2 regions of the Stenotrophomonas sp. YJH_SMC_12-1 genome follow, and region 2 is predicted to be linked to the other one. Evidence: riboswitches for the same ligand, from Rfam matches in the RefSeq annotation. Region 2 holds a riboswitch; the other holds the start of a gene.

Region 1 (4,406 bases), on a different contig from region 2:
AGCTTGCCCGGCAGGAACGGGGCCAGGTGTTCCTTGACCGCGCACGGGCCGACGCCCGGGCCGCCGCCGCCGTGCGGGATGCAGAAGGTCTTGTGCAGGTTCAGGTGCGAAACGTCCGAACCCCACTTGCCGGGCTTGGCCACGCCGACCAGGGCGTTCATGTTGGCGCCGTCGGTGTACACCTGGCCGCCGTGCTGGTGGATGATCTCGCAGATCTCGACCACCTCTTCCTCGAACACGCCGTGCGTGGACGGGTAGGTCATCATGATCGCGGCCAGGCGGTCGCTGTACTTCTCGGCGTTGAGGCGGATGTCTTCCACATCGACGTTGCCGTTGGCATCGGTCTTGGTGACCACCACCTTCATGCCGCACATCTGCGCCGAGGCCGGGTTGGTGCCGTGCGCCGAATCCGGGATCAGGCAGATGTCGCGGTGGCCTTCGCCGCGCGAGCGGTGGTATGCCCGGATCGCCAGCAGGCCGGCGTACTCGCCCTGTGCGCCGGAGTTCGGCTGCAGGCTGACCGCGTCGTAGCCGGTGCATTCGACCAGCATCGCTTCCAGCGAGTCGATCAGTTCCTTGTAGCCCAGTGCCTGGTCGGCCGGCACCAGCGGATGGATCTGCGAGAACTCCGGCCAGGTCACCGGGATCATCTCGGCGGTGGCGTTGAGCTTCATCGTGCACGAGCCCAGCGGGATCATCGTGCGGTCCATCGCCAGGTCCTTGTCGGCCAGCGAACGCAGGTAGCGCAGCAGTTCGTGCTCGCTGTGGTGGGTGTTGAACACCGGATGGGTCAGGAACGCGGACTGGCGCAGCAGGCCGGCCGGCAGCGCATCGGCGGTGCTGGCATCCAGCGCCTCGACGTCGGCCTGCGCGCCGAACACGGCGGCCAGCGCGACCACGTCGGCACGGGTGGCGGTCTCGTCCAGGCTGATGCCGACCGAGTCGCTGTCGATCGCGCGCAGGTTGTAACCGGCGGCACGGGCGCTGGCGTGGATCTCATCGGCATGCACGCCGGTGACATGCAGGGTGTCGAAGAAGTCGCCACCGACCTGCACGCCGGCATTGCGCAGCGCTGCGGCCAGGATCGAGGCCAGTCGATGGGTGCGGCGGGCAATGCGGGTCAGGCCTTCCGGGCCGTGGTAAACGGCGTACATCGAGGCCATCACCGCCAGCAGCACCTGCGCGGTACAGATGTTGGAGGTGGCCTTCTCGCGGCGGATGTGCTGTTCGCGGGTCTGCAGGGTCAGGCGGTAGGCCGGGTTGCCCTGGGCATCGATCGAAACGCCGATCAGGCGGCCCGGCATCGAGCGCTTGTAGGCGTCACGGCAGGCCATGAAGGCGGCGTGCGGGCCACCGAAGCCGAACGGCACGCCGAAACGCTGGCTGTTGCCGACAACGATGTCCGCGCCCCATTCGCCCGGGGCAGCCAGCAGGGTCAGGGCCAGCAGGTCGGTGGCCACGGCCACCAGGCCGCCGCGTGCGTGCACGGCATCGACCAGCGCCTTGTAGTCGCCGACCTGGCCAAAGGTGTCCGGATACTGCAGCAGCAGGCCGAAGGCTTCTGCTTCCAGCGCTTCGGCCGGGGCGCCGACGCGCAGCACGATGCCCATGGGCTCGGCGCGGGTACGCAGCAGTTCCAGGGTCTGCGGGTGCACGGCGTCGTGCACGAAGAAGGTGTCCGACTTCGACTTGGCCGAACGCTTGGCCAGGGTCATCGCTTCGGCGGCGGCGGTGGCTTCGTCCAGCAGCGAGGCGTTGGCGATTTCCATGCCGGTCAGGTCGGCGCACAGGGTCTGGAAGTTGATCAGCGCTTCCATGCGGCCCTGCGAGATTTCCGCCTGGTACGGGGTGTAGGCGGTGTACCACGCCGGGTTTTCCAGGATGTTGCGCAGGATCACGTTCGGCGTGTGGGTACCGTAGTAACCCTGGCCGATGAAGCTGCGCAGCACGGTGTTCTTGTCGGCGATCGCACGGATCTTCGCCAGTGCCTGCACTTCGGTCATCGACTCCGGCAGTGCCAGCGGTGCCGGCGACTTGATCTTGGCCGGCACGATGGCGTCGGTCATCGCATCCAGCGACGCGTGGCCGACGACGTCGAGCATCTGCGCGATCTCGGCGTCGTTGGGGCCGATGTGGCGCTCGACGAACGCGTTGTGGTGCTCGAGCTCACGCAGGGAAGGGGTGTTCTGGGACATGGCGAAGGATCCGTCAGGAAAGGGCACACGCACGGGCACAAGCCGCCGGTCGGCGGTCTGCGGGGCGCCCCTCTGTCCTTTTGCCTGAGAGTTTAAAAGCGCGGCGGACCGCAGCTTCGTGCCCCTTCGGCGCCGGATCGAACCGGTCTCTCCAGAGTTGTGTTACGGGTGGTATCGGGCCTGAGCGATTACGGGCGTTGCGCCTTCGGCAGCGGTGTTCCGCTTCTCCCACCGTGTTGCCCGCCGATTATAGCCCGTTGCGGGCGCGGCGGCCGCCTTCGGTCCTGGAGGCCGCGCCTGAATGGCCGATGGCCCGTCCGTGCGTTTTGTGCACTGCTGCATGGCATCAGGTGCAATCCCCACCTATGATGGGCGGATACCCGAATTCATCTGGCGCCGTCCCTGCTGCAGGGGACCGGCGCCCGCCGTGCGTGCCGCGCATGGCCCTGCCGGACGCCTTTCCCATGACCGCCGCTGTTGCTCCCTCCACCCGCCGCATGGCCCTGCTGCTCGCCGGCCTGGCCATGTTCGGTCCGTTCTCGATCGACACCATCTTCCCGGCGTTCCCGCAGCTGGCCCAGCGCCTGGCGGTGGACGAGGTGGCGGTGCAGCAGACCATCAGCGTGTATCTGCTGTTCTACGGCCTGATGAGCCTTGCGCACGGCCCGCTGTCCGATGCCTGGGGCCGCAAGCGGGTGATCCTCGGTGGCCTGGTGGTGTTCGTCGGCGCTTCGGTCGGCTGCGCGCTGTCCACCGACCTGACCACGCTGCTGGCGTTCCGTGCGCTGCAGGGCCTGTCAGCAGGCGTCGGCATGATCGTCGGCCGCGCGGTGATCCGCGACCTGTACCACGGACACGACGCGCAGCGTCTGATGAGCCAGGTATCGATGCTGTTCGGCATCGCTCCGGCCATCGCACCGATCATTGGCGGCTGGATCCTGCTCAGTGGCGCCGGCTGGCCACTGATTTTCTGGTTCCTGGTGGTGTTTGCGCTGCTCCTGCTGGCGGCCACTGCACGCTACCTGCCGGAAACCCATCCGGTGGAGGCACGGGTGCCGTTGTCGCCGCGCGTGCTGCTGCGTGATTACGTGCGCATCGGTTTCAACCCGCGGTTTCTGCGCCTGGCGCTGGCCGGCAGCATCGGTTTCGGCGGCATTTTCCTGTACATCTCCTCGGCGCCGGTGTTCGTGATGCAGCACCTGCATCTGGGCGAGGGTGGTTTTGCCTGGCTGTTCATCCCCACCATCGGCGGCATGACCACCGGCTCGTTCCTGTCCGGGCGCATGGCCGGGCACACCACGCCCACCCGCCAGGTGTCCATTGGTTTCGGCCTGTGTGCGCTGTCGGTGCTGCTGAATGTCGGCTACGTGGCGCTGTCGCCACAGTTCGTGCTGCCATGGGCGGTACTGCCGATCTTCCTGGGCGGCATGGGCATGGCATTGATCTTCCCGATCCTGGCGCTGGCGGTGCTGGACATGTACCCGCACCAGCGCGGCCTGGCCTCGTCGCTGCAGGCCTTCGTGCAGCTGATGATCAGCACGGTGGTGGCCGGCGTGGTGTCGCCGCTGCTCAGTGCCAGCCCGCTGCACCTGGCGCTGGGGCAGGCCGCGTTCTTCGCCGCCGGCTTCGTGTTCTGGTACTGGGAACACCAGCGTGAACGCGCGGCACAGGCGGCCTGCACGGGCCATTGAGCAGCGCGCAGGGGTAGGGCCGGCCGCTTTGCCCGCAACGCTTGCGAAGAGGAACGACCGGACTAGGCTGGGCACTCCAGCCAGCCGGTGCGTGGATGCACGACAGCCAGCCAATCCGATGTCGTTGCATGAGGTTCCCCATGGCTGCGCAGCAGACCTACCGCCTGTTCGAGGTGGCGCTGAAGGAGCGCCGCGTTCTTTCCCCTTCCCTTGACCGCATGGTGTTCACCGGTGCCGACGTGGCGCGGATGAAGACCGAAGGCCCTGACCAGCGCATCAAGGTGTTCTTCCCCTTGCCCGGCCAGGAGGTGCCGCAGGTCCCCAGCGGTGAAGACTGGTACCCACGCTACCGGGCCCTGCCGGACGACAAGCGCCCGCCGATGCGTACCTACACCATCCGCCAGTTGCGCGCCGAGCAGGGCGAGGTCGACGTCGATTTCGTCATCCATGGCGAAACCGGCCCCGCCTCGCGCTGGGCCATGCACGCCCGCCCAGGCGACCGTGTAGTGCTGCTGGCCCC
Region 2 (4,406 bases):
ATTGCCCATGTCCATCCGCAGGAAGGTCGATCATGCAGAGCACGCTCCAGGTCACGCTGTTCGGCCCTCTTGGCGACAGCCCGGCGTTGCAGTTGCCGGGGCTGGAGGGGCCGTCGGTGGCCATCCAGGAATCGGCCCTGCGGCGCTTGGTTTCCGATCTCTACACCGCGCGTTCCCTGCTCAACCCCGAGCAGCTGGACGAGGCCCGGCAGGAACTGGATCGCGTGCTGGAACGCTGGGCCGACATCCATGAGGGCCTGCTACTGGATGTGGAAGTGCATGGCAAATGAGCGACGTTGCGTGGTTGCCGCCGCGTGGGCAGGGCCGGCGCGCATCTCGCTGAACCGCGTCCCCAGTTGCGGATGAAACATTTTGCACTGCGCAAAAGCTGTGCTATCAATACAACCCATGAACGCAGCCGCCACCCGCTTTTACTGGTATTACTTTCCGAAGCCATTGGCGGAGGAAGGACTGCGCTCACCCTGAAGAAAGCTTCAGACGCATTCCCGAAAGCCGCCAGCGAACCTGGCGGCTTTTTTCATGCCGCCACGCTGGGGACCCCCAACGTTCCGGAGACCTCCCCCAATGCCCCCGCACACCGACGACCTGCGTATCCGCACCATCGAACCGCTGACACCGCCTGCCCAGCTGCTGGCGATGCTGCCGTGTGACGATGAAGCCTCCGACACCGTCAGCGCCTCGCGCGCGGCCCTGCACCAGATCCTGCATGGCCGTGACGACCGCCTGGCGGTGGTGGTTGGCCCATGCTCGATCCACGACCCGAAGGCCGCCATCGAGTACGCCCAGCGCCTGAAGCCGCTGCGTGACGCGCTGGCCGGGGAACTTGAAATCGTGATGCGCGTGTACTTCGAGAAGCCGCGCACCACGGTGGGCTGGAAGGGCCTGATCAACGACCCGGACCTGGATGGCAGCTTCAGGATCGACAAGGGCCTGCGCATTGCCCGTGGCCTGCTGCGCGACATCAACAAGCTCGGCCTGCCGGCCGGTGTCGAGTTCCTCGACGTGATCTCGCCGCAGTACATCGCCGATCTGGTGGCCTGGGGCGCCATTGGTGCGCGCACCACCGAAAGCCAGGTGCACCGCGAACTGGCCTCGGGGCTGTCGTGCCCGGTCGGCTTCAAGAACGGCACCGATGGCAACGTGAAGATCGCCGCCGACGCGGTGGGTGCGGCCTCCAATCCGCATCACTTCCTGTCGGTCACCAAGCAGGGCGGCACCGCCATCGTGTCGACCACTGGCAACCCGGATTGCCATGTGATCCTGCGCGGCGGCAAGCAGCCGAACTACGATGCAGGCAGTGTCGCCGAGGCCTGCCAGGCGCTGGCCAAGGCCAAGCTGCCGACTCGTCTGATGATCGACGCCAGCCATGCCAACAGCCTGAAGAATCCGGACAACCAGCCGAAGGTGATCGAGGACATCGCCGTTCAGTTGGAAGACGGTGAACAGCGCATCGTCGGTGTGATGATCGAGAGCCATCTGGTCGGTGGTCGCCAGGAACTGGTGGAAGGCCAACCGCTGGTCTACGGGCAGAGCATCACCGATGGCTGCATCGACTGGGACACCACCGTGACGGTGCTGGAGCGACTGGCCGCGGCCGTGCGCGCCCGTCGCGACGTGAAGGTGTCCGAAGCCGCTTGAGTGCGGCACGTGTGTGGATGGCGGCCAGCGCCTGCGGGGGTGCGGCCGCGATCAGGGCCGGTCGGAGTTGGAGACCGGCCCATCTGCACCGGCGATGCGCCTGGCGCTGCGCATGAGCGACAGCGCCAGGTACATCGCCGGGGTGGTGCGGATTCCGCCGCGCGAACCTCAATGCACTTCGTCGTGGTACACGAACTTCGGCATTTCCCAGCGGTAGTGGATCGCCAGCAGGCGTAGCGCGAAGCCGCCGCCGAGGCAGCACAGGATCGCGGTGGCGTCGGCCACGCCCCAGTGCAGCAGCAACAGGTAGGCCGCGCCGGTCAGCAGCGCGATGATCGCGTACAGCTCCTTCTGGAAGATCAGCGGCACCTCGTTGCAGAGGATGTCGCGCAGCACGCCGCCGAACGCGCCGGTCAACATGCCGGCGATCAGCACGATCGGCATCGCATGGCCGGCTTCGCGCGCAATCGAGCAGCCGATCAGGGTGAAGGCGATCAGGCCCAGGCCATCGAGCACCAGGAAGGTGCGGCGGAAGTGGTGCATCCAGCGCGCCACCCAAGTGGCGATCAGCGCCGCGCATACGGTGAAGCCCAGGTACTCCGGATGCTTCACCCAGCCCAGCGGGTAGTGGCCGAGCAGGATGTCGCGCAGTGATCCACCACCGAGGGCGGTGACGCAGGCGATCATGACCACGCCGAACAGGTCCATGCGGCGGCGGCCGGCGGCCAGCGCGCCGGTCATGGCTTCGGCGGAAATGGCGATCAGGTAGATGATGGACAGCAGCATTGGGCAGGCTCCGGGCGCGGTGGGGCCGGCCATGCGCGACTACCGCCACTGCCTGCGCAATGACGGGATGACGATGACCGGTGCCGCTCCCGCTGTCCTTTTGCCTGAGAGTTCAGCGGCATGGGCCGCGTGCCCCTTCGGCGGATCGTCCCGGGCATGCCCGGTGACCTCTCTCCAGCTCGGCGAGTCGAATGCATGGTTGGTGGGATTCCAGCCCACCGGCCTGAGCGATCATGGGAGCCTGCGCCTTCGGCGGGCGCCAGCGCGGCGCCTCTCTCCTGCATTCGGGCGCCAGTATATCCGCTGCAGTGCAGCACGGCATAATCCGGGCATGGCCCCGTCCCTCCGCCCGTGGTTCCTGTACCTGCTCGAATGTCGCGATGGCAGCTATTACGCCGGCATCAGCACCGACGTGGACGCGCGTTTTGCCGCCCACCAGGCCGGCAAGGGCGCGCGCTACACCCGGGCCCGGCCGCCGCTGCGCGTGCTGGCCGTGCGCGAGTACCCGGACCGGGCCGCCGCCTCGCGGGCCGAATGGCAGCTCAAGCAGCAGCCGCGGGAACGCAAGCTGGCCTGGCTGCAGGCGGTGGATGCTGGGTCCCTGTAGATCCATGGCATACATGGATGCCTCTGTGCCGCCATGCGATGATCGCCCAGCCCTCAGCGCTGGAGACCCGGATGTCCACCGTCGCCCTGTTGTTCGCTCTCTCCGCGTCAACCAGTCCCGCTGCCGACCCGGCCACCCTCGCGGCCATCGAAGCCACCTGCCATGACTACGTCGACGGCCAGCTGGAGGCCGACCCGCAGCGCGTCGCCCGCTCCCTGCACCCGGACCTGGCCAAGCGCGCGGTCCTCGGCGATACGCCCGACGAGCGGCTGGGCCTGCGCCGCATGTCGAAGGAAGAACTGGTCGCGCTGACGAAGCAGGGCGCGTTGAAGACCCCGAAGGATCAATGGGACCGCCGCTGCACGGTGCTGGACGTGACCGGCAATGCCGCCTCGGTGCGATTGGAAACGCCGTGGTTCGTCGATTACTTCCACATGGGGCGCTTCGACCAGCGCTGGGTCATCGTCAACGCGTTGTGGTACCCGAAACCGAAGGCGAAGTGAGCACGATGCGTGCCGCCGGTAAGGCATGGGTCTCCGTCGTCGTACTGGCCGCCGGCATCGCACTGCTGCCTGGCCTGCTGTACCTGCTCGGGCTTGCCCTGGTGGGCGGTTGGCCGAAGCCAGCAGACCGTGCGCCCAGTGGTGTGGCTGCGTGCAGCAGTGAACCGCGAACAGGATTTCAGCCGATGAATCCCTGGAGTTTCGCCGCGCAGTTCTTCGACGACGACGCGATGAAGAAGAAGGTGCCAGAGGTGGAACGGGAGGCGTTCTGGATTGCCCGCCGCCATCTTTGGCGGCAGCCACGGCACGACATGCTGCGCTGGCATCTGAGCAGCACGGCACTGACGATCTGGATTACCCGCAACTGGAGTGCCGCGCAGATTGCCGACACCGCAAGGAAGGAGGACTTCTGCCGCGCATGGTCGAAACGGCGGGTGCCCGGCGGCCCGATGAAGCGGTAGATCCACGCCATGCATGGATGATGTTGACGGAGTCAGAGCCCTTTCCTGCGGAGAGGGGACGGACCGCGCGGCAGCCGGCCAGCGGCCGGCACTACCGCCGGGGTCGCCGGTCTTCCTGGTCATCACCGAAGATGATGCGCGCGCTGCGCTGGTAGCTCCAGTACGCCACGGCCCAGTTCAGCAGCACTACGATGCGGTTGCGGAAGCCGATCAGGAAGAACACGTGCGCGGCCAGCCAGAACCACCAGGCCAGCACGCCCGACAGCTGCAGCCGCCCCAGGTGCACGATCGCGGCCATGCGACCGATGGTGGCCAGGTTGCCGTAGTCGGCGTACTTGAACGGGCCGGGCTCGGGCTTGCCGTGCAGGCGTGCGCGGATCACCTCGGCCA

Evidence for each region. A riboswitch is a leader RNA that binds a small molecule or an ion and turns the genes downstream of it on or off. The one in region 2 is predicted to bind glycine.
Region 1: another riboswitch for glycine. It lies ahead of gcvP (aminomethyl-transferring glycine dehydrogenase); the one in region 2 lies ahead of AC5P8Y_RS11145 (trimeric intracellular cation channel family protein).

Annotation. Positions count from the first base shown of each region.
Region 1 is NZ_JCAFUD010000001.1:540,022-544,427, reverse strand. It holds gene gcvP (aminomethyl-transferring glycine dehydrogenase) at 1-2,195, opposite strand, end outside; glycine riboswitch at 2,258-2,360, opposite strand; gene AC5P8Y_RS02540 (multidrug effflux MFS transporter) at 2,660-3,886, shown strand; gene AC5P8Y_RS02535 (siderophore-interacting protein) at 4,027-4,406, shown strand, end outside.
Region 2 is NZ_JCAFUD010000005.1:176,575-180,980, forward strand. It holds gene AC5P8Y_RS11135 (hypothetical protein) at 33-290, shown strand; gene AC5P8Y_RS11140 (3-deoxy-7-phosphoheptulonate synthase) at 586-1,659, shown strand; gene AC5P8Y_RS11145 (trimeric intracellular cation channel family protein) at 1,828-2,445, opposite strand; glycine riboswitch at 2,528-2,633, opposite strand; glycine riboswitch at 2,647-2,736, opposite strand; gene AC5P8Y_RS11150 (GIY-YIG nuclease family protein) at 2,777-3,052, shown strand; gene AC5P8Y_RS11155 (nuclear transport factor 2 family protein) at 3,124-3,555, shown strand; gene AC5P8Y_RS11160 (hypothetical protein) at 3,561-4,016, shown strand; gene AC5P8Y_RS11165 (NAD(P)/FAD-dependent oxidoreductase) at 4,108-4,406, opposite strand, start outside.